4 regions of the Streptomyces sp. NPDC001604 genome follow, and region 1 is predicted to be linked to each of the others. Evidence: riboswitches for the same ligand, from Rfam matches in the RefSeq annotation. Region 1 holds a riboswitch; each other region holds the start of a gene.
The links. Region 1 has a riboswitch for thiamine pyrophosphate ahead of ACFY1E_RS01220 (tetratricopeptide repeat protein). Riboswitches for the same ligand answer to the same signal wherever they lie in the genome.
Positions count from the first base shown of each region.

Region 2: linked by a shared signal. The riboswitch ahead of thiC (phosphomethylpyrimidine synthase ThiC) and the one ahead of ACFY1E_RS01220 (tetratricopeptide repeat protein) in region 1 are both predicted to bind thiamine pyrophosphate.
Region 3: linked by a shared signal. The riboswitch ahead of thiO (glycine oxidase ThiO) and the one ahead of ACFY1E_RS01220 (tetratricopeptide repeat protein) in region 1 are both predicted to bind thiamine pyrophosphate.
Region 4: linked by a shared signal. The riboswitch ahead of ACFY1E_RS23105 (thiamine ABC transporter substrate binding subunit) and the one ahead of ACFY1E_RS01220 (tetratricopeptide repeat protein) in region 1 are both predicted to bind thiamine pyrophosphate.

Region 1 covers NZ_JBIAUY010000001.1:252,183-259,747, reverse strand. Annotated here, with positions in the region: gene ACFY1E_RS01235 (MBL fold metallo-hydrolase) at 1-316, opposite strand, end outside; gene ACFY1E_RS01230 (aldehyde dehydrogenase) at 506-1,963, shown strand; gene ACFY1E_RS01225 (ferredoxin) at 1,968-2,240, shown strand; TPP riboswitch at 2,308-2,495, shown strand; gene ACFY1E_RS01220 (tetratricopeptide repeat protein) at 2,552-3,415, shown strand; gene ACFY1E_RS01215 (TetR family transcriptional regulator) at 3,435-4,085, opposite strand; gene ACFY1E_RS01210 (glycosyltransferase family 4 protein) at 4,296-5,702, shown strand; gene ACFY1E_RS01205 (class I SAM-dependent methyltransferase) at 5,696-6,430, shown strand; gene ACFY1E_RS01200 (prenyltransferase/squalene oxidase repeat-containing protein) at 6,427-7,497, shown strand; gene ACFY1E_RS01195 (hypothetical protein) at 7,523-7,565, opposite strand, start outside.
Region 2 covers NZ_JBIAUY010000002.1:681,173-688,737, reverse strand. Annotated here, with positions in the region: gene ACFY1E_RS08420 (metallophosphoesterase) at 84-1,166, shown strand; gene ACFY1E_RS08415 (hypothetical protein) at 1,360-2,229, shown strand; gene thiC (phosphomethylpyrimidine synthase ThiC) at 2,393-4,195, opposite strand; TPP riboswitch at 4,188-4,377, opposite strand; gene ACFY1E_RS08405 (YibE/F family protein) at 4,449-5,933, shown strand; gene ACFY1E_RS08400 (SsgA family sporulation/cell division regulator) at 6,086-6,523, opposite strand; gene ACFY1E_RS08395 (IclR family transcriptional regulator) at 6,621-7,448, opposite strand.
Region 3 covers NZ_JBIAUY010000001.1:1,594-9,158, reverse strand. Annotated here, with positions in the region: gene ACFY1E_RS00050 (thiazole synthase) at 1-603, opposite strand, end outside; gene thiS (sulfur carrier protein ThiS) at 607-807, opposite strand; gene thiO (glycine oxidase ThiO) at 804-1,958, opposite strand; TPP riboswitch at 1,956-2,067, opposite strand; partial or broken gene ACFY1E_RS00035 (hypothetical protein) at 2,121-2,472, shown strand; gene ACFY1E_RS00030 (NAD(P)/FAD-dependent oxidoreductase) at 2,505-3,746, shown strand; gene ACFY1E_RS00025 (Rv2175c family DNA-binding protein) at 3,838-4,209, shown strand; gene thiE (thiamine phosphate synthase) at 4,389-5,045, shown strand; gene metF (methylenetetrahydrofolate reductase [NAD(P)H]) at 5,286-6,209, shown strand; gene ACFY1E_RS00010 (hypothetical protein) at 6,266-7,234, shown strand; gene ACFY1E_RS00005 (phytoene desaturase family protein) at 7,296-7,565, opposite strand, start outside.
Region 4 covers NZ_JBIAUY010000008.1:148,614-156,178, reverse strand. Annotated here, with positions in the region: gene pyrH (UMP kinase) at 1-62, shown strand, start outside; gene frr (ribosome recycling factor) at 210-767, shown strand; gene ACFY1E_RS23125 (phosphatidate cytidylyltransferase) at 767-1,903, shown strand; gene ACFY1E_RS23120 (SRPBCC family protein) at 2,045-2,494, shown strand; gene ACFY1E_RS23115 (hypothetical protein) at 2,691-3,092, shown strand; gene rlmN (23S rRNA (adenine(2503)-C(2))-methyltransferase RlmN) at 3,259-4,365, shown strand; TPP riboswitch at 4,389-4,496, shown strand; gene ACFY1E_RS23105 (thiamine ABC transporter substrate binding subunit) at 4,584-5,663, shown strand; gene ACFY1E_RS23100 (ABC transporter permease) at 5,708-7,309, shown strand; gene ACFY1E_RS23095 (ABC transporter ATP-binding protein) at 7,310-7,565, shown strand, end outside.

The DNA.
Region 1 (7,565 bases):
GCCGCACGATCGCCGTGTCCGCGGCATGCATGGCGATCCAGGCGCCGGACGCCTCACGCACCCTGCCGGAGAGGCCGTGGTGGTCGGGGTGGTGGTGGGTGATGACCACGCCGTGCACCTCGCCCACCGCCGTACCGCAGGCGGTCAGCCCCTCGACGAGCGTGTCCCAGGAGGCGGGGTCGTCCCAGCCCGTGTCGACCAGTACCGGCCCGCGGTCGGTGTCGACGACGTAGACCAGCGTATGGCCGAGCGGATTGTCCGGGATGGGGACCTGGATCGACCGGATGCCTCCGCCGTGGTCGTACACCTGCGTCATGGGCTCCCCAATCACCGCGAACCGGCCACGCTCCGGTCACTATAACTAGAACGCGTTTCGATGGGAGCCCAAGTCACCTGTCTGCGCGGTCAACTCGTGTGCGGCCCGTGGACTCCTCCGAGGGGAACTGGTATCAGTGCCGTATCTGATGAACCGTCAGAGACAGGCGCTCCGGGGAGGCAGTCGGCCATGACCGAGCTCGTGGAACACGGACAGCTGTTCATCGGCGGGGAGTTGACCGACCCCCTCGGCAAGGACGTCATCGAGGTGATCTCGCCGCACACCGAGGAGGTCATCGGGCGGGTGCCGCACGCCTCCCGGGAGGACGTCGACCGGGCCGTCGCCGTCGCGCGCCGTGCCTTCGACGAGGGGCCCTGGCCGCGGATGACCCTCGACGAACGGATCGAGGTCGTCACCCGCATCAAGGACGCGATCGCCGTACGGCACGAGGAGATCGCCCGCGTGATCTCCTCCGAGAACGGGTCCCCTTACTCCTGGAGCGTCCTCGCGCAGGCGCTCGGCGCGATGATGGTGTGGGACGCGGCCATCACCGTCGCCCGCGACTTCACCTACGAGGAGCGGCGCGACGGCGTGCTCGGGAAGATCCTGGTGCGGCGGGAGCCGGTCGGGGTCGTCGCTGCCGTGGTTCCCTGGAACGTCCCGCAGTTCGTCGCTGCCGCCAAGCTCGCGCCCGCGCTGCTCACCGGCTGCACGGTCGTGCTCAAGCCGTCGCCCGAGTCGCCGCTGGACGCCTACATCCTGGCCGACATCACCCGCGAGGCCGGCCTGCCCGAGGGCGTGCTGTCGATCCTGCCCGCCGACCGCGAGGTCAGCGAGTACCTGGTCGGCCACCCCGGGATCGACAAGGTCGCCTTCACCGGTTCGGTGGCGGCGGGCAGGCGCGTGATGGAGGTGGCGTCCCGCAACCTCACCCGCGTGACACTGGAGTTGGGCGGCAAGTCGGCGGCGGTCGTGCTGCCGGACGCGGACGTGGCCACCACCGTCGCGGGCGTGGTCCCGGCGGCCTGGATGAACAACGGCCAGGCCTGCGTGGCCCAGACCCGCATCCTGCTGCCGCGCTCGCGCTACGACGAGTTCGCGGAGGCCTTCGCGGCGGCGGCGAGCGCCCTGGTCGTCGGCGACCCGCTCGATGCGGCGACCCAGGTCGGCCCACTCGTCGCCAGGCGCCAGCAGCAGCGCAACCTCGACTACATCCGCATCGGCCAGGAGGAGGGCGCCAAGATCCTCACCGGCGGCGGCCGCCCGCCGGGCCTGGACCGCGGCTGGTACGTCGAGCCGACCCTCTTCGGCGACGTCGACAACTCGATGCGGATCGCCCGGGAGGAGATCTTCGGCCCGGTGATCTGTCTGCTCCCGTACGGCGACGAGTCCGAGGCCCTGAAGATCGCGAACGACTCCGACTACGGGCTCAGCGGCAGCGTGTGGACGGCGGACGTGGCACACGGCATCGAGGTCGCACGCCAGGTCCGCACCGGCACGTACTCGGTGAACACCTTCAGCCTCGACATGCTCGGCCCCTTCGGCGGCTACAAGAACTCGGGCCTGGGGCGGGAGTTCGGCCCCGAGGGCTATGGCGAGTACCTCGAACACAAGATGATCCACCTCCCGGCCGGCTGGGAGGGCTGAGCGGATGGGGACACCTCCCGCGAAAGCGGCTTCGAGCGTGCGGGCGGGCGACCGCTGGCACGTCGAGGTCGACCGCTCCCTCTGCATCGGCTCCGCCCAGTGCGTCCACCGCGCGACCGGGGCCTTCCGCCTCGACTCCGCCATGCAGTCGCACCCCGTCGAGCCGGAGACCGACGCCAACGAACGCGTCCTGGAGGCGGCGGAGAACTGCCCGGTGGAGGCGATCGTGATCACGTTGCTGGGGAGCGGTGAGCCGGTGTTTCCGCCGGAGGACTAGCGCCCGAAAAAGTACCATTTCAGGGGTTTCATTCCCGGTCTGATGTTCTATTCTGGGAATTGGCCTACGGGACGAGTGAGGGAGCCCGAACCGGAGTAGCCGATTCTGGCGTGAAGCAGTCAGTCCGCCGGGACCGACGTCGACGGTCCGGGCTGAGAGGCCGGAAGGCCGTGGATCGCGAGGTCCACGACTGAAAGGCGACCTCCACCACCTGAACCGGGTAACGCCGGCGAAGGGAACCCGTCTCGTAGGTCCTTTGTGTGCCCGCTACGCTCCTGCGGTCACCACAGGAGCGAGCAGGGCGGGGAAACGTGCGCAAGTCCGAGGCCGGACAGCTGATCAAGCAGGCCCGTGAGGCCTGGGGGGCCGAGGAGTGGCTGCGGGCCGCCGGCCTCTACGAGCAGGTGCTCGCCCATTTCCCGGACGAGAAACCGAGCGCCGACTGGTGGTACGACGCCGCGCTCGCCCACAAGTTCCTGCGGAACTGGGCGAAGGCGTACGAGCTCGGACGCGAGGCCGCCGCCCGGGCGCCGCGCGGCGAGGGCGACCCCGCGTACTGGAACCTGGGCATCGCCGCGACCAGCCAGCGCGACTGGGCGACGGCCCGCGACGCCTGGGCCGGCTTCGGCATCGACCTGCCCGACGGCGAGGGCGAGATCGTCGGCAGCTTCGGCAACGCCTGCGTGCGGCTCGACACCGGCGGCCGGCGCGAGGTCGTGTGGATCGAACGGCTGTGCCCGACGCGCGGGCGCGTGGTCAACGTACCCGTGACCGGAGGGCGGCGGTACGGCGAGATCGTCGTGCACGACGGCGAGCCGAAGGGAGAGCGGATCCTCGACGGCGTCACCTTCCCCGTCTTCGACGAACTGCTCCTCTTCGAGGCCTCCGAACTGCCCACCCTGGAAGTGACCGTGGCGGCCGGCGAGGCGGACGACCTGCGGGCCCTGCTCGACCTGTTCGGCGAGCACGACTACGGCGCCGAACCGGCCAGCAGCGTCCGCGTGCTCTGCGCCTGCTGCAGCGAGGGCACCCACCAGCAGGACCGCAGCCTGCCGGCGGGCGCCCAGACCGTGTCCCTCGCGGCCCCCGAGGAGGACGCCCGACGGCTGCTGACACAGTGGGCGGACGGCGCGGCGATAGGGCGGAGCTGGAGCGGGCTGGCGGCGGTCGGCTGAGACGGGCCGTTCGGTGCGGCTACGACGGCCTTTCGGACGCCGCCGGATCCGTCAGGTCGATCAGCCGGCACACCGTCTCGATGTCGATCTTGACCTGGGCGATGGAGGCGCGGCCCGAGAGCCAGGTGATCAGGGCCGAGTGCCAGGTGTGCTCGATGACCCGGACCGCGGAGAGCTGCTCGGGAGTCGGGTTCTCCAGGCCCATCGCGTCCAGGATGATCAGGGTGGTCTGGCGGGAGACCTGGTCCACCTCGGGCGACACGCTGCGGTCGGCGAAGGTCAGCGCACGCACCATCGCGTCGGCCAGATGCGGCTCGCGCTGCAGCGCACGGAACGCCCGCATCAGCGTCTCCGCGACCCGCTCGGCCGCCGTCTCGCCCTGCGGCGGCTTCTTCCGCAGCGTGCCGTGCATGTGCTCCAGCTGGTCCTGCATCGTGGCGACCAGCAGATGGATCTTGGACGGGAAGTAGCGGTAGAGAGTGCCCAGCGCCACCTGCGAGGACTCGGCCACCTCACGCATCTGCACCGCGTCGAAACCACCCCGGCTGGCCAGCTGCGCGCTCGCGTGCAGGATGCGCCGACGACGCGCCTCCTGCCGCTCCGTGAGGGGCGGGGAGGCCGGCTGCGAGGTACGTGCTTCCACCTTGGCCACCTTCGCTTGCGCAGGCATGGATCCCGTTCCGTGACAGTCGGTGAGGGCTGGTGATCGCACCGAGTTTGGCAGGGCCACCGCCGTGGCGCGAATCACCTGATCCACTGCTCACCGCGCCCCTACCTGCCGGTAGATTCAGAGCCTCCTGGACGATCAAGTCTGAAACTTGTTCTAGATTAGCGTCCCGGCGTAATCTCGCGGGACAGTGCAGGCAGAAGGGGGCCCAGAGTGACCGCTGAGGCCAGTCAGGCGGGTCCCCAGGAGGACCTCGCCGCCGACGGCGAGCGACCGCTCCACATCGCGCTCCTCACCTATAAAGGGAACCCGTTCTGCGGCGGCCAGGGCGTCTACGTCCGCCACCTCTCCCGCGAGCTGGCCCGCCTCGGCCACCACGTCGAGGTCATCGGCTCCCAGCCCTACCCCGTGCTCGACGAGGGCGAGGACTACGCCGGCCGCCTGAGCCTGACCGAGCTGCCGAGCCTCGACCTCTACCGCTCCCCGGACCCCTTCCGCACCCCGAAGCGCGACGAGTACCGCGACTGGATCGACGCGCTGGAGGTCGCGACCATGTGGACCGGCGGCTTCCCGGAGCCGCTGACCTTCTCCCTGCGCGCCCGCCGCCACCTCCGCGCCCGCCGCGGCCGTTTCGACGTCGTGCACGACAACCAGACGCTCGGATACGGACTGCTGGGCGATGTCGGCGCCCCCCTGGTGACCACCATCCACCACCCCATCACCGTCGACCGGCAGCTGGAGCTGGACGCCGCCGAGAACTGGCAGCAGCGCTGGGGCAAACGCCGCTGGTACGCCTTCACCCGCATGCAGAAGCGCGTCGCCCGCCGCCTGCCCTCGGTCCTCACTGTCTCCGGCACCTCGCGCGCCGAGATCATCGACCACCTCGGCGTACGGGACGACCGTATCCACGTCGTGCACATCGGCGCCGACACCGACCTCTTCTCGCCGGACCCGTCCGTCCCCGTGGTGCCCGGCCGGATCGTGACCACGTCCAGCGCCGACGTCCCGCTCAAGGGCCTGGTCTTCCTCGTCGAGGCACTCGCGAAGGTCCGCACCGAGCACCCGGACGCCCACCTCGTCGTCGTCGGCAAGCGCCCCACCGAGGGACCCGTCGCCCAGGCCATGGAGCGCTACGGCCTCGAAGGCGCCGTCGAGTTCGTCAAGGGCATCTCGGACGCCGAACTGGTCGACCTCGTCCGCTCGGCCGAGGTCGCCTGCGTACCGTCCCTGTACGAGGGCTTCTCCCTCCCGGCGGCCGAGGCGATGGCCACGGGGACGCCGCTCGTCGCGACGACCGGCGGCGCGATCCCGGAGGTCGCGGGCCGCGACGGCGAGACGTGTCTCGCGGTGCCGCCGGGTGACCCCGGCGCCCTGGCCGCGGGCCTCAGCCGCCTGCTCGGCGATCCGGAGCTGCGGCTACGGCTCGGCCGCGCCGGACGCGAGCGCGTCCTGCGGCACTTCACCTGGGCCCGCGCCGCCGAGGGAACGGTCGCCAGATACCGCGAGGCCATCACCGGCTCCCCGGCCCCGGCGCCCAGCGCGGCCCCACAGCCGAAAGCCGTCGTAGAAGCCGTAGAAGAACTAGCCGCCCCCCACCCCGAAAGCAGGGCCACGTGCTGACCGTCGACTTCTCCCGGTTCCCGCTCGCCCCGGGCGACCGCGTCCTGGACCTCGGCTGCGGGGCCGGCCGGCACGCGTTCGAGTGCTACCGGCGCGGCGCCCAGGTCGTGGCGCTCGACCAGAACGGCGAGGAGATCCGCGAGGTCGCGAAGTGGTTCGCCGCGATGAAGGAGGCGGGCGAGGCCCCGGCCGGCGCCACCGCCACGGCGATGGAGGGCGACGCCCTGGCGCTGCCCTTCCCCGACGAGTCCTTCGACGTCGTCATCATCTCCGAGGTCATGGAGCACATCCCGGACGACAAGGGCGTGCTCGCCGAGATGGTCCGGGTGCTCAAGCCCGGCGGCCGTATCGCCATCACTGTCCCGCGCTACGGCCCCGAGAAGGTCTGCTGGGCGCTGTCCGACGCCTACCACGAGGTCGAGGGCGGCCACATCCGCATCTACAAGGCGGACGAGCTGCTGGCCAAGATCCGCGAGGCGGGCCTCAAGCCCTACGGCACCCACCACGCGCACGCACTCCACTCCCCGTACTGGTGGCTGAAGTGCGCGTTCGGCGTCGACAACGACAAGGCGCTGCCGGTGAAGGCGTACCACAAGCTCCTGGTCTGGGACATCATGAAGAAGCCCCTGGCCACCAGAGTCGCCGAACAGGCCCTCAACCCCCTGATCGGCAAGAGCTTCGTGGCCTACGCGACCAAGCCCCACCTGCCCTCGGTGGACGCCCGGTGACCACTCCCCGGACAGAACACCTCGTCCTGCCCGGGGTCCTCACCGCCGAGCAGGCTGCCGCGACCGTCCGCGGCATCCTCGCCGTACAGCGGGAGGACGGCGCGATCCCGTGGTTTAGGGGACACCACCTGGACCCCTGGGATCACACCGAGGCCGCGATGGCCCTGGACACGGCGGGCGAGCACGAGGCCGCCGAGCGGGCCTACGAGTGGCTGGCACGGCACCAGAACACAGACGGTTCCTGGTACGCGGCCTACGCTGACGGCGACTTCGCGGACGTCACCGACCACGGCCGCGAGACCAACTTCGTCGCGTACATCGCGGTGGGCGTCTGGCACCACTACCTCTCCACGGGCGACGACACCTTCCTGGACCGCATGTGGCCGGCCGTCTACGCGGCCGTCGAATACGTGCTGCGGCTCCAGCAGCCCGGCGGACAGATCGGCTGGAAGGGCGAGGACGACGGGACCTTCACCACCGACGCCCTGCTGACCGGCTCCTCCTCCATCCACCACGCCCTGCGCTGCGCGCTCGCCGTCGCCGAACAGCGCGAAGAACCGCAGCCGGACTGGGAGCTGGCCGTCGGCGCCCTCCGCCATGCGATCCGCCGCCACCCGGAGCGGTTCCTCGACAAGGACCGCTACTCCATGGACTGGTACTACCCGGTGCTGGGCGGCGCGCTGACGGGTGCCGAGGCCAAGACCCGTGTGGAGGAGGGCTGGGACCGCTTCGTCGTCCCCGGCCTCGGGGTGCGCTGCGTCGTCCCCAACCCATGGGTGACCGGCGGCGAGTCGGCCGAACTCGCCCTCACCCTCTGGGCGATGGGCGAGTCCGACCGCGCGCTGGACATCCTCCAGTCGATCCAGCACCTGCGGGACCCCGAGACCGGCCTGTACTGGACGGGCTACGTCTTCGAGGACAAGGCGATCTGGCCCCGCGAGCTGACCACCTGGACGGCAGGCTCCCTGCTGCTCGCGGTCGCCGCCCTCGGCGGCCACGAGGCGACCTGCACGGTGTTCGGCGGGGAGCAGCTGCCGAGAGGGCTGGATCCGGACTGCTGCGCCTGATCCTCGGGCGCAGCCGGGTCGGTGGTCAGTGCCGCGTCATCCGTCCGGCGATCGCGTGGCCGATGAAC
Region 2 (7,565 bases), on a different contig from region 1:
TATGATGGGCCCACGACACCGCGGGCCGCTGCGACCAGGCAGTCCGAAGCGGTGCAGATGCGGCGCGATGGTGGAGGGGTCTGATGACTCAGGGGGCCGGTCAGGGACCCGAGACGGAGCGGACGGCGACGTTGCGCGACTTCCGGGTACCGGCGTATGTCCACGAGACCGGTCCGTACGGCCACAGCACATACCCCGGCGACGTCGCCAGACCCGTCGAGGAGCCGGCCGACCACCCGGAGGGGTACACCCCGACACAGCGCGACCTGCCGGTCATCAACCGCGGTGACACTCTTCAGGTGCCCGTCGACCCCGCGTCCCTCCCCATCCCCCAGCAGACCGACGGCGCCGGCCCGCTGTACGTCGTGGGTGATGTGCACGGCTATCTCGACGAATTGGTGGCCGCCCTCCAGGAGCAGGGCCTCGTCGACTCCGCGGGCAACTGGTGCGCGGGCACCTCCCGGCTGTGGTTCCTCGGCGACTTCACCGACCGTGGCCCGGACGGCATCGGCGTCATCGACCTCGTGATGCGGCTGTCCGCGGAGGCGGCCGCGGCCGGCGGCTACTGCAAGGCGCTCATGGGCAACCACGAGCTGCTGCTGCTGGGCGCCAAGCGGTTCGGCGACACCCCCGTCAACTCCGGTGCGGGCACCGCCACCTTCCAGGCGGCCTGGCTGCTCAACGGCGGCCAGAAGACCGACATGGACCGCCTCCAGGACCACCATCTGCAGTGGATGGCCCGCCTCGACGCCGTCGAGGAGGTCGACGGCTATCTGCTCGTCCACTCGGACACCACCGCCTACCTCGACTACGGCGACTCGATCGAGGCGGTCAACGACACCGTCCGCGAAACACTCACGCGTAACGACGCCGACGAGTGCTGGGATCTGTTCCGCAAGTTCACCAAGCGGTTCTCCTTCCGCGACGAGGGCGGCGCAGACGCCGTACGCTCCCTGCTGGATACGTACGGCGGCACGCGGATTGTTCACGGTCACAGCCCCATTCCGTATCTGCTGGGCGAGGTCGGCTCCGAGGAGGGCGAGGACAGCGCGGGGCCCGTGGTCGAAGGACCGCACGTCTACGCCGAGGGACTCGCCATCGCGATGGACGGCGGAGTGACCATGGCCGGAAAGCTGCTGGTCCAGCAACTGCCACTGGATATCTGAACGTTCACAGGGCAGGCGTTCCCCCATGGCGGAACCGCGATAAACGGCGCAGGCCAGGGCCCAATTTCTTCAAACCCCCTGTCACCGTGTGCCGTCGCCGCTCTACCATCGGCTTATCCGTAGCAGGCTCCCCTCCGTTTCTGCCCGACGGCTCGTTGGCATGCGAGCCCCAAGCCCTACGGAGCATCGGGGGATGCACATGAACAGCGTTCCGCAGCACCTGCTGAGCGAGGACCGCCAGGAGTACGAGCGGGTCCTCGATGAGGCGCTGCGCTCCGCCCCAAACCGCCCGGAGCTTGCCGCTGTCGGCGAGCGGCTCAACCCCGAACAGCTGCGCACGATGGCGCTCAACGCCACCGCACTCATCACGGTGGCAGCGGCAGCCGAGTACCAGCATTACGTGAAGGTTCGCGAGGAACTGCGCCAGCCGGCGCCGTCCACCCCGCCGTCCACCCGTGAATCCGGCTCAGCGGAGCCGGGCGCGGGGGCGGTGGGGCTCGCCACCACCCTCGGCGAGGCCGCCGAGCCGGCCGGCGCGGGCGCCGTAGCCGTCGCCGCCGTCCTCACCCCCGTCCTCGCCGGAACAGCTGCGGTGATCTTCCTGCTCGTCGGGTACATCATCAAGTCGCTGGAGCCCAAACAGGTGTTCGGCAAGACCATGATCACCGCGGGTTGGGTGTTCGGTGCCATGACCGCGGCCGCGATCCTCGTCGCCGCTGTCGGGCTGCTGCTCACCGCCCTGCGCAACCAGCCCTCGCTCGAGTCCGGACCGTACGGCGAGCTGAGCGAGGAAGTGGCCCTGGCCAGGGAAGCCTGGCGCCAGGCACTCCTGGAGCGCGGCATCATGCCGTTCCTCAGGGAGGCACTCGCCGACCCCGGCACCGCCGCGGCGCTGCACACCGCCACTCCGCCGACGTCGACCAGCCGCATGCCCCACCTCGGCTACGACCGGCCGGGCTTCAGCAGCCCGGACGACGGCTCGACCCCCGGCCCGCGCCCGAGCTTCACCAGCCCGGACTACACCAGCCCGGACTTCGGGGGCCCGGAACACCAGCCGGAGTAACCGTCGGCTTGCGCCCCCCGCATCAGAAAGGCCCGTCAGGGCCCGCAGGGGGAGCGCAAGCCGAACACCGATTCCACCGACGGCTCCGCCCTACGGCACCTCACTCCGAAGAGCGGGACCGTCCTCCATGTCGGAGGAGCGGAGCCACTCACACCGGCTTACGTCAGTCCGCGATCGGCAGGTACACCCTGTTGCCCGCGGCCGCGAACTCCTTCGACTTCTCGGCCATGCCCTGCTCGATCTCCGCTCGGCTCCCGCCGTGTTCGCGGCGGATGTCCTGGGAGATCTTCATCGAGCAGAACTTCGGCCCGCACATCGAGCAGAAGTGGGCGGTCTTGGCCGGCTCCGCCGGGAGGGTCTCGTCGTGGAACTCCCGTGCCGTGTCGGGGTCCAGGGCGAGGTTGAACTGGTCCTCCCACCGGAACTCGAAGCGGGCGTCGGACAGCGCGTCGTCCCATTCCTGCGCCCCGGGGTGCCCCTTGGCGAGGTCGGCCGCATGGGCGGCGATCTTGTAGGTGATGACACCGGTCTTGACGTCGTCACGGTTGGGCAGGCCCAGGTGTTCCTTGGGCGTGACGTAGCAGAGCATGGCCGTGCCCCACCAGGCGATCATCGCGGCACCTATGCCGGAGGTGATGTGGTCGTATGCCGGCGCGACGTCCGTGATCAGCGGACCGAGCGTATAGAACGGAGCTTCATCGCAGATCTCCTGCTGAAGGTCGATGTTCTCCTTGATCTTGTGCATCGGGACGTGTCCCGGGCCCTCGATCATGGTCTGTACGTTGAAACGCTTGGCGATCCGGTTGAGTTCCCCGAGCGTGCGCAACTCCGCGAACTGCGCCTCGTCGTTGGCGTCCGCGATCGACCCCGGCCTGAGGCCGTCGCCCAGTGAGTACGTGACGTCGTACGCGGCGAGGATCTCGCAGAGTTCCTCGAAGTTCTCGTACAGGAACGACTCCTTGTGGTGCGCGAGGCACCACGCGGCCATGATGGAGCCGCCGCGCGAGACGATGCCGGTCTTCCGGTTCGCGGTGAGCGGGACGTACGGCAGACGGACGCCCGCATGGACCGTCATGTAGTCCACGCCCTGCTCGGCCTGCTCGATGACGGTGTCCTTGTAGATCTCCCAGGTCAGCTCCTCGGCCCGGCCGTCCACCTTCTCCAGGGCCTGATAGAGCGGCACCGTACCGATGGGGACGGGGGAGTTGCGCAGCACCCACTCACGCGTGGTGTGGATGTTGCGGCCGGTGGACAGGTCCATGACCGTGTCGGCGCCCCAGCGGGTCGCCCAGGTCATCTTCTCGACCTCCTCCTCGATGGAGGACGTCACCGCGGAGTTGCCGATGTTGGCGTTGACCTTCACCAGGAACCGCTTGCCGATGATCATCGGCTCGATCTCCGGATGATTGACGTTGGCCGGCAGTACCGCGCGGCCCGCCTCGATCTCCTGGCGGACCACCTCGGGCGAGACGTTCTCCCGGATGGCCACGTACTCCATCTCCGGCGTGATCTCCCCACGGCGCGCGTACGCGAGCTGCGTGACCGCCTTGCCGTCGCGACTGCGGCGCGGCTGGCGCGGCCGGCCCGGGAAGACCGCGTCGAGGTTGCGCAGACCGCCTCGTGGAGAGGTGTGCTTGATCCCGTCGTCCTCGGGACGGGCGGGACGGCCCGCGTACTCCTCGGTGTCACCGCGCGCGATGATCCAGTTCTCGCGCAGCGGGGCGAGCCCCCTGCGCACATCGGTGTCGACGAGCGGATCGGTGTACGGGCCGGACGTGTCGTACAGCGTGACCGACTGCCCGTTGGTGAGATGCACCTGGCGGACCGGCACTCGCAGATCGGGGCGTGAGCCCTCGACATACGCCTTGTGCCAGCCGATGGACTTCCCGGCCTCCTGGGACTGTTCGCCCTGAATGGGCTGTTCGTCCTGGCTGGAGGCAGGCGTGCGTGCGTCCTTGTTGGTCATGAGACCTACTCCCTACGCCGGCATTACCCGGTAACAGGTTCGGCGGTCGACGCAGCGGTTTCCGTCTGTCGACGTTTCGTGGGGAACATCACTCGACTTCGGTGATGTTCCACGTGAAACATCGCTGGGACGGAGGTCAGCGCCCTCTCAGCCCGGTGCTCCGAGCTCCCGCGTGTGCAAAGGTGCCTCCACGCTAGCGTCAATTCGGGCGCGCTGAACAGAGGGCCCCTGTCGTTCTTGCGATGATCTGGCGGTGACCACGACACATCAGCCCCCGTTCCCGCCTCCGGAGCCGCCCCCCGGGCACGGCTCCGGAGGCGGCAGCAGCCATGGCTCCGGGGCCGGGCACCACCACGGGCCGGGAGCCGGCGCGGGGCACGGTCACCAGGCCGGTGGCGGGCACGGGCGGGGGCACGGCCATGGTTCCGCCGGCGGGCACGGTCACTCGCACAGTCACGGTCCTGCGGCCCCCGTCTCCATGCACCTGCGCAAGGTCATCGCCGCCATCCTCATCCCTTTCGCCGCGGCCGTGGGGGTCGGGCTCGTGGTCCTGTGGCCCGGCGGCGCCCCGCCGCACCAGCGCACCGGTGTGGGTTTCGACCGGCAGACCCAGCAGGCAACGGTCGCCAAGGTCGTGAGCGTGAGCTGCAAGTCGGTGAACGCCTCGGGCGAGACTCCGACGGGGGACACCTCCACCGCCGAGGGCTCATCCGCCCAGCAGCAGGCGAAAGGCACCTGCAAGAAGGCGACGATCCGCGTCGACACCGGCAAGGACAAGGGCCGTACGTTCACCGAGATCGTGCAGCCCGACCAGTCACGGCAACTGCATGAGGGCGAGAAGGTCGTCGCCGCATACGAGCCCTCCGCGCCGAAGGACCTGCAGTACTCGGTCGCCGATGTGAACCGCCGCTTCCCCATGGCGCTGCTGGCCGGCATCTTCGCGCTCGCCGTCGTGGTCGTGGGACGGATGCGCGGACTGATGGCCCTGATCGCGCTGGCCGTCAGCTTCATGGTGCTGACCTTCTTCATCCTGCCCGCGATCCTGCAGGGCTCGGATCCGCTGCTCGTGGCGGTGATCGGATCGAGCGCCATCATGCTGATCGCGCTCTACATGTGCCACGGTCTGTCGGCCCGTACCTCCGTGGCGGTGCTGGGCACTCTGCTCTCGCTCGTCCTGATCGGCCTGCTCGGCTCCGAGTTCATCGGCTGGGCCGCCCTGACCGGCAACACGGACGACAACACCGGCCTGATCCACGGCCTGTACCCGTCGATCGACATGAGCGGCCTGCTGCTGGCCGGCGTCATCATCGGTTCGCTCGGTGTCCTCGACGACGTGACGGTCACCCAGACCTCGGCGGTCTGGGAGCTGCACGAGGCGAATCCGTCGATGGGCTGGCGGGGGCTGTACCGGGCGGGCATCCGTATCGGACGCGACCACATCGCATCCGTCGTCAACACCCTCGTCCTCGCGTACGCGGGCGCCGCGCTGCCCCTGCTGCTGCTCTTCTCCATCGCGCAGAGCAGTGTGGGGACGGTCGCCAACAGTGAACTGGTGGCGGAGGAGATCGTACGCACCCTGGTGGGCTCGATCGGCCTGGTCGCCTCGGTGCCGGTGACGACGCTGCTCGCGGCACTGGTGGTCGCGGCCGACCGTCCCGGACCGGAGCAGGCGGCGGGCACGGCGGGCGCAGCACCTGTTGCGGTGCGCTCGGGGCGGGGCAGACGGCGCAAGCGGTGAGGCGAGGGCCACTCAGGCACGCCTGAACAGACGGTCGGGGCGGTACCTGACTCCAGCCGCCGGGCACATGGAGACGTCGAGACATGGAGAAGCGTTACTGCGTCCTCCGCATCCCACGCAGAAGCGTTCCGGTCGGCCCCCGCGGTCCCGTTTCAGCCCGCGCTCTGCTCCTCCGCCAGGATGCGGTCCAGGGCCTCGTCGAGGTGGGCGTCGAAGTCGGCGAGGGAGCCCTCCTGGCCGAGTGGCACCAGTTTGTCGGTGCGGTCGAGGAACGCGATGAGCGACGCCGTGGACGCACGGAACAGTGCCTGGTCGCGGCCGACCTGAAGCCTGATCAGGACCTCTGCCAGGGAGTCCGGTTCGGCGGGTGAGACGCGCACATCTCCTTCCCCGCACGGCCGGCACACCCCGTCGATGAGCAGCTCACGGCCGAAGGCCCAGGTCACCGGCGCATCACCGGGAAGGTGGAAGGTCAGCCTCACGGCATAGGGATCACAGCTCTCGTAGCGCAGCTCCACCGGGATGCGGAAGGAGAGCTCCTCGGACACGAGAAAGCTCATCATGACCTCTGCCTGTACGGACTCGCGCATCGCCTACCCCGTCATGTGAAGCCGCCGGCTGGGAGTGATCCCCTGACACTGGTGGAATCTTGCTGAACGTACACGACAGATCACAAGGAGTGAGTTTTCAGATACTGATAGAGAGGGCGAGTGACCCCATCAGCCTTCCGATCTCGTTCTGCAGTTGCCGAGCCGCGGACATCAGCCGGTCGGCCTGATGCGAGGGCAGAGAAATGGCCATCGTCGCGGCCGTCGTCCCCACCGTGATCGGAATCGCGGCGCAGACCGTCCCCAGCGCGTACTCCTGCCGCTCCGTCACCGGCTCCATCCGCCGTGTTCGCTCGAGCCGCCGCAGCAGGGTGTGGTTGTCACGCACGGTGTACGGGGTGATGGACTGCACGGGGTAGCGGTCGAGGTGGTCGCGGCGGGCCGCGTCGTCCAGCTGGGACAGCAGACACTGGCCGATCGCATGCGCGTGTGCGGTCTCGCGGAAGTCGGCCCACTCCTCGACGGCCGGATTGCCCGGGGTGTCCGAGACGCACATGACCTCGATCTCGCCCTCCCGGTACACGGCGTAGTACACGGGCACACCGATCGCGTCCCGCCAGCCGGCGAGTGCGTCGGCAATCGTGCTGCGACGTTTCTGCTGGGCTCCGCTGCTGCTCAGTCGCACCGCCGCGTCGCCGAGGAAGAACAGGCCTTTGTCCCGGCGCAGATAGCCCTCGTGGACGAGGGTCCGCAACAGGTGGTACGCCGTCGGGAGCGCCAAGCAGGTCTCGCGGGCGAGCTGTTTGGCGGGGGCTCCGTGCTCGTGCCCCGCGACGCATTCCAGCAGGCGCATCGCGCGCTGGACGGATCCGATGAGGGTTGCGGACTGCGGCTGCGCCGGGGCGGTTTCCAGGGACGGTTGCACCGGTGGTGCGGTCAGGCGCGAGGATACGGGTGGTGCCGTCACGCGCTCCTGCGTGGAGGGGCCCGGCTGTTCAGGGGGCCTGATGCGGCGTCCGGGGGCTGGGGTGGGGGGTACGTGGGGGTCTGTGGGTGCGGTGTCTACCGTGGCCAAGGGTCACTC
Region 3 (7,565 bases), 250 kb from region 1:
ACACCCCAGCTCCATCGCGAGCGCCGCGTCCGAGGCCGTGCCGGCGCCCGCGTCCAGGATCACCGGCACGCGCGCGTGCTCGGTGATCAGCTGGAAGTTGTGCGGGTTGCGGATGCCGAGCCCGGAGCCGATGGGCGAACCCAGCGGCATGATCGCCGCGCAGCCGACGTCCTCCAGCCTGCGGGCGAGGACGGGGTCGTCGTTGGTGTACGGCAGCACGGTGAAACCGTCGTCGACCAGGGTCTCGGCCGCGTCCAGCAGCTCGATCGGGTCCGGCAGCAGGGTGCGCTCGTCGGCGATCACCTCAAGTTTGATCAGGTCGGTGCCGAGCGCCTCGCGCGCGAGGCGGGCGGTCAGCACGGCCTCCCCGGCGGTGAAGCAGCCCGCCGTGTTCGGCAGCACCCGGATGCCGAGCTTCTCCAGGACGGACAGCACCGAGCCGTGCACCGAGGGGTCCACGCGCCGCATAGCGACCGTCGTGAGCTCCGTGCCGGACGCCACCAGCGCCCGCTCGAGGACATCGAGGCTGGGGGCACCGCCGGTGCCCATGATCAGGCGGGACGTGAAGGACGTACCGCCGATGACAAAGGGGTCGTCGGCCATGGGTCAGCCTCCTTGGACGGCGGTGAGGACCTCGACGCGGTCCCCCTCACGCAGGGACGTCGACGGCCACTGCGCGCGCGGGACGACGGTTTCGTTCAGGGCGGCGGCCACTCCGGAGGGTGCCGGGGTCAGCGCGCGTACGACGGTGTCGAGAGCCGTGCCGGAAGCGAACTCCCTGGGCTCTCCGTTGACGGAGATGTTCATGCGGGCTGCTCCAGGAGCGCGAAACGCTTGGGGGTGAACGGGCGTGCCTCCTCCGGGAGTTCACCGGTGGCCAGGACGTGCGCCATGGCGTCGCCGGTGACCGGGGTGAGCAGGACGCCGTTGCGGTAGTGGCCGGTGGCCAGCAGCAGACCGGGCAGTTGTGTCGGGCCGAGCATGGGCGCGTTGTCCGGAGAACCGGGGCGCAGTCCGGCCCGCGTCTCCGTCAGCGGCAGCTCGGTGATCCCGGGGACCAGCTCGTGTGCGTCGCGCAGCAGCTCGTACACCCCGCCCGCGGTGACCGTCGTGTCCCAGCCCAGCTCCTCGCTGGTCGCGCCGATCACCAGCTCGCCGTTCTCGCGCGGCACCAGGTAGACATGGCTGCCGCGGACGACGGCGCGCACGGTGCGGCTCAGGAACGGCGCATACCGCTTCGGCACGGTCAGCCGCAGCACCTGCCCCTTCACCGGCCGCACGGGCGGCAGGACGTCGTCCGGGACGCCCGGCAGCCGTCCGCTGAGGCTGCCTGCGGCCAGCACCACCTGGCCCGCGCCCAGCTCGGTGCCGTCGGTCGTGGTGACGCCGCAGGCCCGGTCCCGTACGACATGGAAACGCTCGGCCCAGGTGCGGTGGAAGACCACGCCCGCGTGCTCGCACGCGGCCACCAGCGCGCGTGCCAGTCGCCGCGGGTCGATCTGGTGGTCGCCGTCCACCCGGAGGCCGCCGCGCACGCCCGGTGCGAGCATCGGCTCCAGGCGTCGGCACTCGCGCCCCGACAGCCACTCCGACTCCAGGCCCGACTCACGCTGCAGCGCGTGCAGTTCGCGCAAATGGGCGCGGTCGTCGGCGTCCAGGGCGACGGCGAGCGTGCCGCACTGGCGGTAGCCGAGGTCCTGGCCGGTGAGGTCGCTGAGCTCGGCCGCGAAGGCCGGGTACCGGCGGGCGGACTCCAGGTTGAGGCCGAGCAGGGTCTGCTCGCCGTAGTGCAGTTCCGTGACCGCGGCCAGCATCCCGGCGGCCACCTGGGCGGCCCCACCGCCCGGTTCGGGGTCCACGACGGCCGTGGCGAAACCGCGCTGCGCGGCCCGCCAGGCCGTGACCAGGCCGATGATTCCGCCCCCGATGACGAGGACGTCTGACGTACGTGACGACATGGGCGTCCAGCCCCTCCCTTCGCCGGCATGACCCGGATCAGGTTCGTACGGTCGGAGGCCGCCAGCCTCCCTCTCAGCCCGGTGCGTCCGGGCTCCCGCGAGTGCTTGTACGTTGGCCACCCTAGCCCGAGCCGCCGCGCCTCTGTAAGGGAGCCTTCCGTCATGCCCCGTTCCCTGGACGGCCTCGTCCTCGCTCCCGTCGCCGACCAGGCCCCAGGTCAGGTGGGTACCCGGACCCGGGTTCAGGTACCACGAGCAGGGCTGCGAGATCTGGGCCGAGTACGCGGGCGGCGACGTCGTGCGCGGGCATCTGGTGGGTACTCGGTCAGGTGACCGGCTGGACTTCCGGTACGTCCAGCTGAAGCGTGACGGGACGACCTCCTCGGGGCACTGCGTCTCGGCTGTCGTGGAGCTCCCGGACGGGCGGGTGCGGCTGGAGGAGACCTGGGAGTGGGAGTCGCAGTCGGGCAGCGGGACCAGTGTTGTGGAGCAGGTCACTGAACACGACTCCTGACTGACGAATTGTCAGTTGTCTATGGTGATCAGGTGAGCGAGCAGACGCGGGAAGAAAGCACGTCACCGGCGCGGCGCGTGGTCGTCGTCGGCGCGGGCATGGCGGGTGTCCAGACGGCCGTCGCCCTGCGCGAACAGGGCTTCACCGGCACCGTGACGGTGATCGGCGCCGAACCCCATCAGCCCTACGACCGGCCGCCGCTGTCCAAGGCCGTGCTGCTCGGCAAGTCCGAGGGCTCCGCCTTCGACGTCGACTTCGAGGCGCTCGGCATCGAACTGCGGCTGGGGTGCGAGGTGCTCGGCGTGCGCCCCGGCGAGCACGAGCTGGACACCGAGGCCGGACCCGTGCCCTACGACGTCCTGGTCCTCGCGACCGGCGCCGAACCGATGACGCTGCCGGGCACCGAGGGCGTGCCCGGGGTGCATCTGCTGCGCACCCTGGACGACGCCGAGCGGCTGCGGCCCGTGCTGGCCAGGCAGCACGACATCGTGGTCGTCGGCGCGGGCTGGATCGGCGCGGAGTTCGCCACCGCCGCGCGCGAGGCGGGCTGCGCGGTGACCGTCGTCGAGGCCGCCGACCGGCCGCTCGCCGGTGCGCTGCCCGCCGAGGTGGCCGCGCCGATGGCCGCCTGGTACGCCGACGCGGGCGCCGAACTGCGTACGCACGCGCGCGTGGCGCACATCGAGCCCGGCGCGGTCGTCCTCGACGACGGCTACCGGCTGCCCGCGGGCGCCGTCGTGGTCGGCATCGGCGCACGCCCCGCCACGGCCTGGCTGGCCGGCGCCGGCATCGAACTCGGCGCGAACCGCGAAGTCGTGGCCGACGCCCACCTGCGCACCTCGGCACCGGACGTCTACGCCGTCGGCGACTGCGCCTCCTTCCCCTCGGGACGGTACGGCGAGCGCCTGCTGGTCCACCACTGGGACAACGCCCTCCAGGGCCCGCGCACGGTGGCCGCGAACATCATCGGCGAGGCCACCGGCGAGCCCCCGGCGGTCTACGACCCGGTCCCGTACTTCTGGTCCGAGCAGTTCGGCCGCTTCGTCCAGTACGCCGGCCATCACAGCGCAGCCGACACGACCCTGTGGCGCGGCGACCCCTCGGGCCCCGCCTGGTCCGTCTGCTGGCTGCGCGAGAGCCGCCTGGTCGCCCTGCTGGCGGTCGGCAGGCCGAGGGACCTCGCGCAGGGCAGACGGCTGATCGAGGCGGGCACCCCGATGGACCCCGAACTGCTGGCGGACCCGGCGCGGCCCCTGAAGACGGCCACGGCGTAGTACGCAGAAGGGCGGCCACGACAGGGGGTGAAGCCCCAGGTCGGACGTTTCTGGCTTCCGACTGTCAGTGCGGGATGGCAGGCTTGACCCCGTGACCGAGATTGACGCAAAGATCGATGCTCTCGTCCCCGCCTGGCTCACCCTGCCCGACATCGCAGAGATGCTCGATGTCGAGGTGACGCGTGTGCGGCAGCTGGTCAAGGAGGGCCAGCTCATCGCCGTACGCCGAGGTGAGAACCGCGCTCTGCACGTGCCCGCCGCATTCATCGACGCGGCCGAGCAGAGGGTCGTCAAGGGCCTGACCGGCACCCTGACGCTCCTGAGGGACGACGGCTTCACCGACGAAGAGATGATCGAGTGGCTCTTCACCCCCGACGACAGCCTGCCCGGCACCCCCGCGCAGGCGCTGAGCGAGAATCGCGGTACGGAGGTGAAGCGCCGGGCCCAGGCGCTCGCCGTCTGATCCGAACAGGCTGAACCGAACACCGTCCGGCGTACGGGCCGGGGTCCGCGCAGGCAGGGCCGCGGCCGTGGCTGAGTGCGGCCCGCAGAAACCGGTGCGGGCCGCAGCAACCGACGGCCGCGGCCGGCCGCCGCCCGTACGCCGCCGACCAGGAACGACACCCACGGGGGACCCTCGTCATGCCCGACACCGCCACCGCCGCACACGCCGAGCTCGCCGACGCCCGCGTCTACCTCTGCACGGACGCCCGCAGGCGCCAGGGCGACCTGCCGGAGTTCCTGGACGCCGTCCTGGCGGGCGGGGTCGACATCGTGCAGTTGCGCGACAAGGGCATGGAGGCCGCCGAGGAGCTGGAGCACCTGAAGGTCTTCGCCGACGCCTGCGCCCGCCACGGCAGGCTGCTCGCCGTCAACGACCGCGCGGACGTGGCACACGCCGCGGGCGCCGACGTGCTCCACCTCGGCCAGGGCGACCTCCCGGTCCCCGCGGCCCGCGCGATCCTCGGCGGGGACGTCCTCATCGGCCGCTCCACCCATGCCGAGTCCGAGGCCGCCGCTGCCGCCGCCCAGGAGGGCGTCGACTACTTCTGCACCGGACCCTGCTGGCCGACCCCCACCAAGCCCGGCCGCCACGCCCCCGGTCTCGACCTGGTCCGGTACACCGCCTCCCTGGGCACCGAGCGCCCCTGGTTCGCCATCGGCGGCATCGACCTGGGCAACCTCGACCAGGTGCTCGAGGCCGGCGCCCGCCGCGTCGTGGTCGTCCGCGCGATCACGGAGGCCGACGACCCGGGCGCGGCGGCGCAGGAGTTCGCGAAGCGGCTGCGGAGCGCGTGACGCAGGCCCGATCGGAGTCCGGCGTCCAGCAGATTGTCCGATGGGCGTCAGAAGGATTGTCCTATGGGAATCCGGCAGGTTGTCCGACGGAATGTGTGGCAGCTTGTCGGACGGAATGTCTGACGGGTTGTCCGAAAAATGTCCGCCAGGTTGTCCGATAGGTGGACAACAAATAGACAAATCCGGCAAATGTCCCCCATCCGGTTGGGGGAGTCGCCGCCCCCTGACTAACCTGCGGGTATGGCCCTCGGAACCGCATCCACCAGGACTGACCACGCGCGCACGGTGCGTGACATGCTCGCGACCGGCAAGACGACGTTCTCGTTCGAGTTCTGGGCTCCGAAGACGGAGAAGGGCGAACGCAACCTCTGGAACGCGCTCCGCAGGGTCGAGGCCGTGGCCCCCAGCTTCGTCTCCGTGACGTACGGGGCGGGCGGCTCCACCCGCGCGGGCACGGTGAAGGCGACCGAGCAGATCGCCGCCGACACCACGCTCACCCCGGTCGCCCACCTCACCGCGGTCAACCACTCCATCGCCGAGCTGCGCAACATCATCGGCCAGTACGCCGACGCCGGGATCCGCAACATGCTCGCCGTGCGCGGCGACCCGCCCGGCGACCCCATGGGCGACTGGGTGCCGCACCCGTCGGGACTGACCTATGCCGCAGAGCTCGTCCAGCTCATCAAGGAGTCGGGCGACTTCTGCGTCGGCGTCGCTGCCTTCCCGGAGATGCACCCGCGCTCCGAGGACCGGGACACCGACGTCGCCCACTTCGTCGACAAGTGCCGGGCCGGCGCCGACTACGCCATCACACAGATGTTCTTCCAACCGGAGTCCTATCTGCGGCTGCGTGACCGGGTCGACGCGGCCGGCTGCGACACCCCCGTCATCCCCGAGGTCATGCCGGTGACCAGCGTGAAGATGCTGGAGCGGCTGCCGCAACTCAGCAACGCCGTCATCCCCGCCGCCCTGAAAGAGCGGATCCTCACAGCAAAAGACGATCCGACCGCTGTACGCTCCATTGGCATCGAATTCGCCACGGAGTTCTGCGCGCGGCTGCTGGCCGAGGGAGTGCCCGGACTGCACTTCATCACGCTCAACAACTCCACGGCGACGCTGGAAATCTACGAAAACCTGGGCCTGCACCACCCCCCGCAGGCCTAGACCGGCCGCACGGGTATACGACACACTGCGTAGCGGCGACTCGGAGAGGGGCGTACATGGGCTGGACGGTCCTCTACATCGCGTTCGGCATCGTCGCGCTGTGGCTGCTGGGCGAGGTGCTGCTGCAGTACAAGGCGCGGCTGCGCTGGCGACTGCTCGCCTTCGCCGGGTTCCTCGGCGTCGTGCTCGGGGTGCTGATCCCCTCGGTGATCGTCATCGGTCTCGGCGCCGCCGCGTTCGCGGTCGGCCAGACCTACGTCACGCTGTCGTTCCGCCGCGGCTTCGCATCGGGCTGGGCGGTCAGCCGGACCGGCATCCCCGGCGTCGGCAAGCGCGGCCACGGCGAACCGGACCACCAGGACCCGACCCTGGAGGTCTCCGACCTCGAGCCGGGCGACGACGGCCACGACGACCAGGACGTCTACCACCGCGACAGCGTGTCCTACGGCAACGAGGACGACTACGACCGCGACGACGTCTTCACGCCCGCCCGCTCCTCCCAGCCCGCCCCCGCCGAGACCACCGCGGTCTACGAGCCGCAGCCCCTGCCCGAGGACACCGGCTCCTACGGCATATACAGCGACTCCGCGTACGCCGCCGCCGACGCGTCCTACGCGAACGCGGGGCAGTCCCAGGACCAGTACGCGACAGCCGCGCAGGGCGCCGACCAGTCCTACGGGTACGACTACTCCGGCTACAGCCAGCAGCAGTACGGCTACGACACCACCGGCCAGCAGCAGTACGCCGCCTACTCCGACCCGTACATCGGCACCCAGACCTACGGCGGCGGCTACGACGCCTACGGTCAGTACGGCCAGCAGGGCTACGGCCAGGACCAGTACGCCACCGGCGGCTACGACGGCCAGACCCCGTCCGGCGGGGTATGGGTCCCGCAGCAGCGCACCGACGAGACCTACGGCGGCGAGCTCCCGCAGGAGCAGGCCTACCCCTACCAGGACAACGGCCAGGGCCAGGGGCAGGGCCATGCTCAGGGGCACGGATACGACGAGCAGTACCGCTTCTGAACGCGCAGTACCGTTTCTGGTGGCCCGGTACCGCCTCTGAGGACCCTTCAGCCCGGGGCGCTCACTGAGAGCCCCGGAACTCCGGCCCCTCCACGATCAGACCGGCCACCAGCGCCCCCGACATACCGGCGTGCGGCAGCCCCCCGCCGGGGTGCGACCAGCCTCCGGCGGTGAACAGGCCCGGTATCGCCGTGCTGTTGGACGGGTGCAGGGTGCCCTCTGCGGACGCCAGCGACGGCGGCGGGACGGCGCCGCCCTCGGCCCCCGTCTCCCGCTCGGTGTGCACAGGGGTGCGGACCTCGCGCCACAGCGTCCGCTCACGCAGCCCTGG
Region 4 (7,565 bases), on a different contig from region 1:
CCCGCGCCGTCAAGGGTGAGAAGATCGGCACGCTTGTGGGTGACCACGGCAGCCGGGACTGACCAGCAACACCCACGGACCCTGACCGGGGGATGGACAATGTCCCGCAGGTCGGGAACCGTGCAGGAAGAAGACGCGACGCAGCCGGCCGCCGCCCCCACGCTTATGGAACAGCAGCCGGGCCTACTCAAGACACGCAGGAGCAAGTGGTGATCGAAGAGACCCTCCTCGAGGCCGAGGAGAAGATGGAGAAGGCCGTCGTGGTCGCCAAGGAGGACTTCGCCGCGATCCGCACCGGTCGTGCGCACCCGGCGATGTTCAACAAGATCGTGGCCGACTACTACGGCGCGCCGACGCCGATCAACCAGCTGGCTTCGTTCTCCGTGCCGGAGCCGCGCATGGCGGTCGTGACCCCGTTCGACAAGACGGCGCTGCGCAACATCGAGCAGGCGATCCGCGACTCCGATCTGGGCGTCAACCCGAGCAACGACGGCAACATCATCCGGGTGGTGTTCCCGGAGCTGACCGAGGAGCGCCGTCGCGACTACATCAAGGTCGCCAAGGGCAAGGCCGAGGACGCACGCGTGTCCATCCGCTCCGTGCGCCGCAAGGCCAAGGACGCCATCGACAAGCTGATCAAGGACGGCGAGGTCGGCGAGGACGAGGGCCGCCGTGCGGAGAAGGAACTCGACGACTCCACCCACAAGTACGTGGCTCAGGTGGACGAGCTCCTGAAGCACAAGGAAGCGGAGCTGCTCGAGGTCTGATGAACGACTCTTCCTGGGGAACGCCGCCCCACACCGGGTCGCAGGCGGGGTACTGGGGGCCGTCCGACCAGGGACCTGTCCAGGGGGCTGCCCCGGCGGGTCCCGCGTACGATGCGCCCAAGGCGCAGCAGACTCGCCCCATGCCCATCGTGCCCGAGGTACCCGCATACGGCGGTGACCAGGATGACGACCGGGGGGCCGCTCGGCTGAGCGGTCCCTTGTTCCGCGACGAACCCCCTCACCCGCCGCCCTACCCGGCGGCGCAGCAGAATCCGGAGCCCATGCCCGACGCCCCGCAGCCGGCGCCCCGCCCGCAGAAGAAGAGCGCGGGCCGCGACCTGGGCGCGGCCATAGGGGTCGGTGTCGCGCTCGGTGTGGTGATCATCGCTTCGTTGTTCATCGTCAAGGCCGTCTTCGTCGGTGTCGTCGCGGTCGCCGTCGTGGTCGGCCTGTGGGAGCTGACCAGCCGCCTCCAGGAGCGCAAGGGCATCAAGGCGCCCCTGGTTCCGCTGGCACTCGGCGGGGCGGCGATGGTCGTCGCGGGATATGTGCGGGGCGCCGAGGGCGCCTGGGTCGCCATGGCACTCACGGCGCTCGCCGTCCTCGTATGGCGCATGACGGACCCACCGGAGGGCTACCTCAAGGACGTCACGGCGGGCGTCTTCGCGGCCTTCTACGTGCCCTTCCTCGCGACGTTCGTGGCATTGATGCTGGCGGCCGGGGACGGGCCGTGGCGGGTGCTGACCTTCCTGCTCCTCACCGTGGTGAGCGACACCGGCGCGTACGCCGTCGGCTGGCGCTTCGGGAGCCACAAGCTGGCCCCGCGCATCAGCCCCGGCAAGACCCGCGAGGGCCTGCTCGGTGCGGTCACGTTCGCGATGGTGGCGGGCGCGCTGTGCATGCAGTTCCTGATCGACGACGGCGCCTGGTGGCAGGGCCTGATCCTCGGCCTCGCGGTCGCGGCCAGCGCCACTCTGGGAGACCTCGGCGAGTCGATGATCAAGCGGGACCTGGGCATCAAGGACATGGGCACGCTGCTGCCGGGGCACGGCGGCATCATGGACCGGCTGGACTCGCTGCTGCCCACGGCGCCGGTGGTGTGGCTGTTGATGGTGCTGTTCGTGGGGTCCGGCTGACCTGCGGTGACATGTGGAGCCCCCGCCCCTACGAGGGCGGGGGCTCCAGGCTTTTCGGACGATGGCGCGCCGGTCGGCCGAGTGGGACGATTCCGATGTAAGCCCTCAAAGGGGATCTCCCGAACCCGAAGAGGAGGCGCCATGTCCACCATCCATGAGGAGTTCGACGTGGACTGCCGTCCCGAGGACGCCTGGGCGTACATCATCGACCCCTCCCACATGCCGGAGTGGCAGCTGAGTGCGGTCGCCACCGAACAGCTCGACGACCGCCCCTTCGGACTCGGATCCCGGGTCCGCGTCACCCGCCATGTGGGCCGCCGCGACATCCCGATGACCATGGAGTGCACCCAGTTCGAGCCGCAGCGCTCCTGGACCGTGCGCGGGATCGACGGCCCGGTCAGGGGCAACTTCCACGGCGAGATCACGCCCATCGACGACGGCCGCCGTACCCACGTCACCATGGACCTCGACTTCGAGGGACACGGCATCGGCAAGATCCTGCTCCCGCTGGTCGTCCGCCCGCAGGTCCGCAAGGAGATGCCGCGCAACGAGCAACTGCTCAAGGACAAGCTGGAGCACACCACCGCCTAGGCAGGCCTTTTATCCGTCCCCGGCTTCCTGGAGGGCTCCCTGAGCCCGGAGAACTGGCAGTGATCCGGCATCAAAAGGCCCCCGACCTGCACCAGCGGCGTGGATCGAGGGCCTGTGCCGCTTGCGGATGGCGGATGGCGGATTCCAACGGGGAACTCGCTTGCGGTTCCTCCCGGACCTGCGGTGATACTCAGCCATGAGCAGAATCGCCGAGGTCATCGTGCTGGCCGGCAATGCAGAAGAGGTCATGGAACCGCTGACCCGGCCCGACCCCAACCGTAAGTGGTCTGGACAATTCGCCGCTGCCGGGCATGGCTGGGTCGCCGAGTTCGTGCGACGGAGTAGCTGGGTCGGACTGCTGGATGACCTGGAGTCGCAGCCGTGGCCCTCCCCGCACTCCGTACAGGTACTGATCCACGACGAGGAAGATGACTGCTTCGGCCTGTGGATGATGCACGACGGCCGACTGGTGGAGGTGCCGCTGCCGCGCACCAGTCGCTACTTCTGGCCAAACCACTACACGGGCGAAGTCGATTCGGACTGCCCCGGCATTCTCATGCGCACGGACAGGCCCGACGGCTCACCCGAAGGAGACTGAGCGCCGGCCATCACACTGCCCTGTCCAGGCAGGCCGCCCCGGGCTGCGGTACAGCATGCTCTGACCTGCGGGAGCCTGATGTTCACCATGGTCACGACCACCAACGACAGGTGCCCCGGCCCGCAGCCCCAGGTCACCCAATTGGATCTGCGACACTGGTACAGCCATGCCTAAGCCCGGAGAACTCACTTTCGTCGCCCCCCGCGGAGCCAAGAAGCCGCCGCGGCATCTTGCCGATCTCACGCCCGCCGAGCGCAAGGAAGCGGTGGCCGAGATCGGCGAGAAGCCGTTTCGTGCCAAGCAGCTGTCGCAGCACTACTTCGCGCGGTATGCGCACGACCCGGCGGAGTGGACCGACATCCCGGCCGGTTCGCGCGGCAAGCTGCAGAAGGCGCTGCTTCCCGAGCTGATGACGGTCGTACGGCATCTGTCGACCGACCAGGGGACGACGCGCAAGACCTTGTGGCGGCTGTTCGACGGGACGCTCGTCGAGTCGGTGCTGATGCGCTACCCGGACCGGGTGACCATGTGCATCAGCTCGCAGGCCGGCTGCGGGATGAACTGCCCGTTCTGTGCGACCGGGCAGGCCGGGCTCGACCGGAATCTGTCCACCGCCGAGATCGTGCACCAGATCGTGGACGGGATGCGGGCGCTCAGGGACGGAGAGGTGCCCGGAGGGCCTGCGCGGCTCTCGAACATCGTCTTCATGGGGATGGGTGAGCCGCTCGCCAACTACAAGCGGGTGGTCGGGGCCGTCCGGGCGCTCACCGATCCCGCCCCCGACGGGCTCGGGCTGTCGCAGCGCGGCATCACCGTCTCGACCGTCGGCCTTGTGCCAGCGATCCACCGGTTCGCCGACGAGGGCTTCAAGTGCCGGCTCGCCATCTCGCTGCACGCGCCGGACGACGAGCTGCGCGACACCCTCGTCCCCGTCAACACACGGTGGAAGGTGCGCGAGGTCCTCGACGCCGGGTTCGAGTACGTCGAGAAGAGCGGGCGGCGGCTCAGCATCGAGTACGCGCTCATTCGCGACATCAACGACCAGGCGTGGCGCGGTGACCGGCTCGGGCGGCTGCTGCGCGGCAAGCCCGTGCACGTCAACCTCATCCCGCTGAACCCGACACCCGGCTCGAAGTGGACCGCCTCCCGGCCCGAGGACGAGAAGGCCTTCGTCGAAGCCATCGCCGCGCACGGTGTGCCGGTGACGATCCGGGACACCCGGGGGCAGGAGATCGACGGGGCCTGCGGCCAGCTCGCGGCCACCGAGCGGTAACCTGAGCCCGTACGTACATCTTCATATTCCGACAGGGGAGCGCCACAGCGCTGAGAGTGCGGCAACCGGGCCGCAGACCCTCTGAACCTTGCCCAGGTCATTCTGGGTAGGAAGTTCGGTCTTCACTCGAGCTGTTGCGCCCTGCCCGGGAGCCGGCGGACTTCTCCGGCGGTCCCGGGCAGGGCCGCGTCTCTTCCTGGTCAGCCAGGAGGAATTCAGTGCACACCAAGACGTTCGTGGCCGCCGCGGTCGGCCTCGGTCTCGTCACGTTGTCCGCGTGCGGTTCGTCGTCGTCCGGCAGCGCGGGCTCCGGCGGCTCCAAGACCGTCACCCTCGTCAGCCACGACTCGTGGGCCGTCTCGAAGAGCGTCCTCGCGGACTTCGAGAAGCAGTCCGGATACAAGGTCAGGGTCCTCAAGAGCGGCGACGCCGGGCAGGCCGTCAACAAGGCCATCCTCACCAAGGACAACCCGCAGGGCGACGTCTTCTTCGGCGTCGACAACACCCTGCTCTCGCGGGCGCTCGACAACGGGCTGTTCCAGTCGTACGAGGCGAAGGGCGCGGACCGGATCCAGGCGCAGTACCGGGTCGACCAGGCCAAGCACCGGGTCACCCCGATCGACTCCGGTGACATCTGCGTCAACTACGACAAGGCGTACTTCAGCAAGCACAAGCTGGCACCGCCCCAGTCGTTCGACGATCTCGTCAAGCCCGCGTACAAGAACCTCCTCGTCACCGAGAACGCCTCCACCTCCTCGCCCGGCCTGGGGTTCCTGCTCGGCACCGCCGCCAAGTACGGCGACGACGGCTGGCAGGGCTACTGGAAGAAGCTCAAGGCGAACGGCGTGAAGGTCGTCGACGGCTGGGAGCAGGCCTACAACGAGGAGTTCTCGGGGTCCGCGGGCGGCAAGAAGGCCAAGGCGGACCGACCGCTCGTCGTCTCCTACGCCTCCTCACCGCCCGCCGAGGTCATCTACGGCAACCCCAAGCCGAAGACCGCGCCCATCGGAACGTCGTACGGCACCTGCTTCCGGCAGATCGAGTACGCCGGGCTGCTCAGCAACGCCGGGAACACCAAGGGCGGGAAGGCGTTCATCGACTTCCTGGTCGGCAAGGAGTTCCAGGAGGACATGCCGCTCAACATGTTCGTCTACCCGGTGATCGAGGGCGCCAAGGTGCCGCCGGAGTTCGTGAAGTACGGACAGCCGGCCAAGGACCCCGAGACCATGACCCCGAGCAGGATCGCCGCCAACCGTGACCAGTGGGTCAAGTCGTGGACGTCACTCGTACTGAAGTAGCCGTCCGCCATAGGCGCACGGGGAGCGCGGTGCGGCTCGGCCTGATGGCCGTGCCGGTCGCGTTCTTCGCCGCCTTCTTCGCCTGGCCCGTCGCCGCCATCGTGGCGCGCGGGCTCAAGGTCGACGGGAAGTGGCAGTTCGGGCGGATCGCGGACGTCGTCACACAGTCGGACATCCGGCACGTCCTGTGGTTCACCACCTGGCAGGCGCTCGCCTCCACGGCACTCACGCTGCTGGTCGCGCTCCCCGGCGCGTATGTCTTCGCGCGCCTCGACTTCCCCGGCAAGCAGGTGCTGCGGGCCGTCGTCACCGTCCCCTTCGTGCTGCCGACGGTCGTGGTCGGTACGGCGTTCCTGGCGCTGGTCGGGCGCGGGGGACTGCTCGACGAGCTGTGGGGCGTACGGCTGGACACCACCGTGTGGGCCATCCTGCTGGCGCATGTCTTCTTCAACTACGCCGTGGTCGTACGGACCGTCGGCGGCCTGTGGGCGCAACTCGACCCACGGCAGGAGGAGGCGGCGCGGATGCTGGGCGCGTCGCCGCTGCGGGCCTGGCGGAAGGTGACCCTGCCGGCGCTCGGGCCCGCCGTCGCCGCCGCCGCGCTGATGGTCTTCCTGTTCACCTTCACCTCCTTCGGCGTGGTGCAGATCCTCGGCGGCCCGGCCTTCTCCACCCTCGAGGTCGAGATCTACCGGCAGACCTCGGAGATCTTCGACCTGTCCACCGCCGCCGTGCTCACGATCGTCCAGTTCGTCGCCGTCGGCGCGATCCTCGCCGTGCACGCCTGGACCGTACGGCGGCGGGAGAGCGCCCTGCGGCTGGTGGACGCGAACGTCACGGCGCGGCGGCCGCGCGGGGCCGGGCAGTGGGCGCTGCTGGCCGGGGTCCTCGCCACGGTCCTCGTGCTGCTCGTGCTGCCGCTGGCCGTGCTGGTGCAGCGGTCCCTCGGCGCCTCCGGCTTCGGCTACTACCGGGCGCTGACCCACGACGACGGCGGGACCTTCCTCGTACCGCCGATCCAGGCCGTCGGCAACTCGCTCCAGTACGCCCTCGCCGCGACCGCGATCGCCGTGGTGATCGGTGGTCTGGCCGCCGCGGCGCTCGCGCGCCGGGACGCGGGCCGGCTGGTCCGTGGCTTCGACGCGCTGCTGATGCTGCCGCTGGGCGTCTCCGCCGTGACCGTCGGCTTCGGGTTCCTGATCGCGCTGGACAAGCCGCCGCTGGATCTGCGCAGTTCATGGATCCTGGTGCCGCTCGCGCAGGCGCTGGTGGGCGCCCCCTTCGTCGTACGGACCATGCTGCCGGTGCTGCGGGCCGTGGACGTGCGCCTCAGGGAGGCGGCGGCCGTGCTCGGGGCGTCGCCGTGGCGGGTGTGGCGGGAGGTCGACCTGCCGATGGTGCGGCGGGCGCTGCTGATCGCGGCCGGGTTCGCGTTCGCGGTGTCCCTGGGGGAGTTCGGGGCGACCGTGTTCATCGCGCGGCCGGACAACCCGACGCTGCCGGTCGCCGTGGCGCGGCTGCTGGGCCGGCCGGGCGATCTCAACTACGGCCAGGCGATGGCCCTTTCGACGATTCTGATGGTGGTGTGCGCGGTGGCGCTGCTGGTCCTCGAGCGGCTGCGCACCGACCGGAGCGGGGAGTTCTAGATGCTGCTGAGCCTTGAGGACGCGACCGTACGGTTCGGCGGGCGGGCCGTGCTCGACGCCGTCGGCCTCGATGTCGCCGAACACGAGATCGTGTGCGTGCTCGGGCCCAGCGGCAGCGGCAAGTCGACGCTCCTGAGGGCGGTTGCCGGGCTCCAGCCCCTGTCCTCGGGGCGGGTGCTGCTCGACGGACGCGACCAGTCGGGCGTGCCCGCGCACAAGCGGGAGGTGGGCCTGATGTTCCAGGACCACCAGCTGT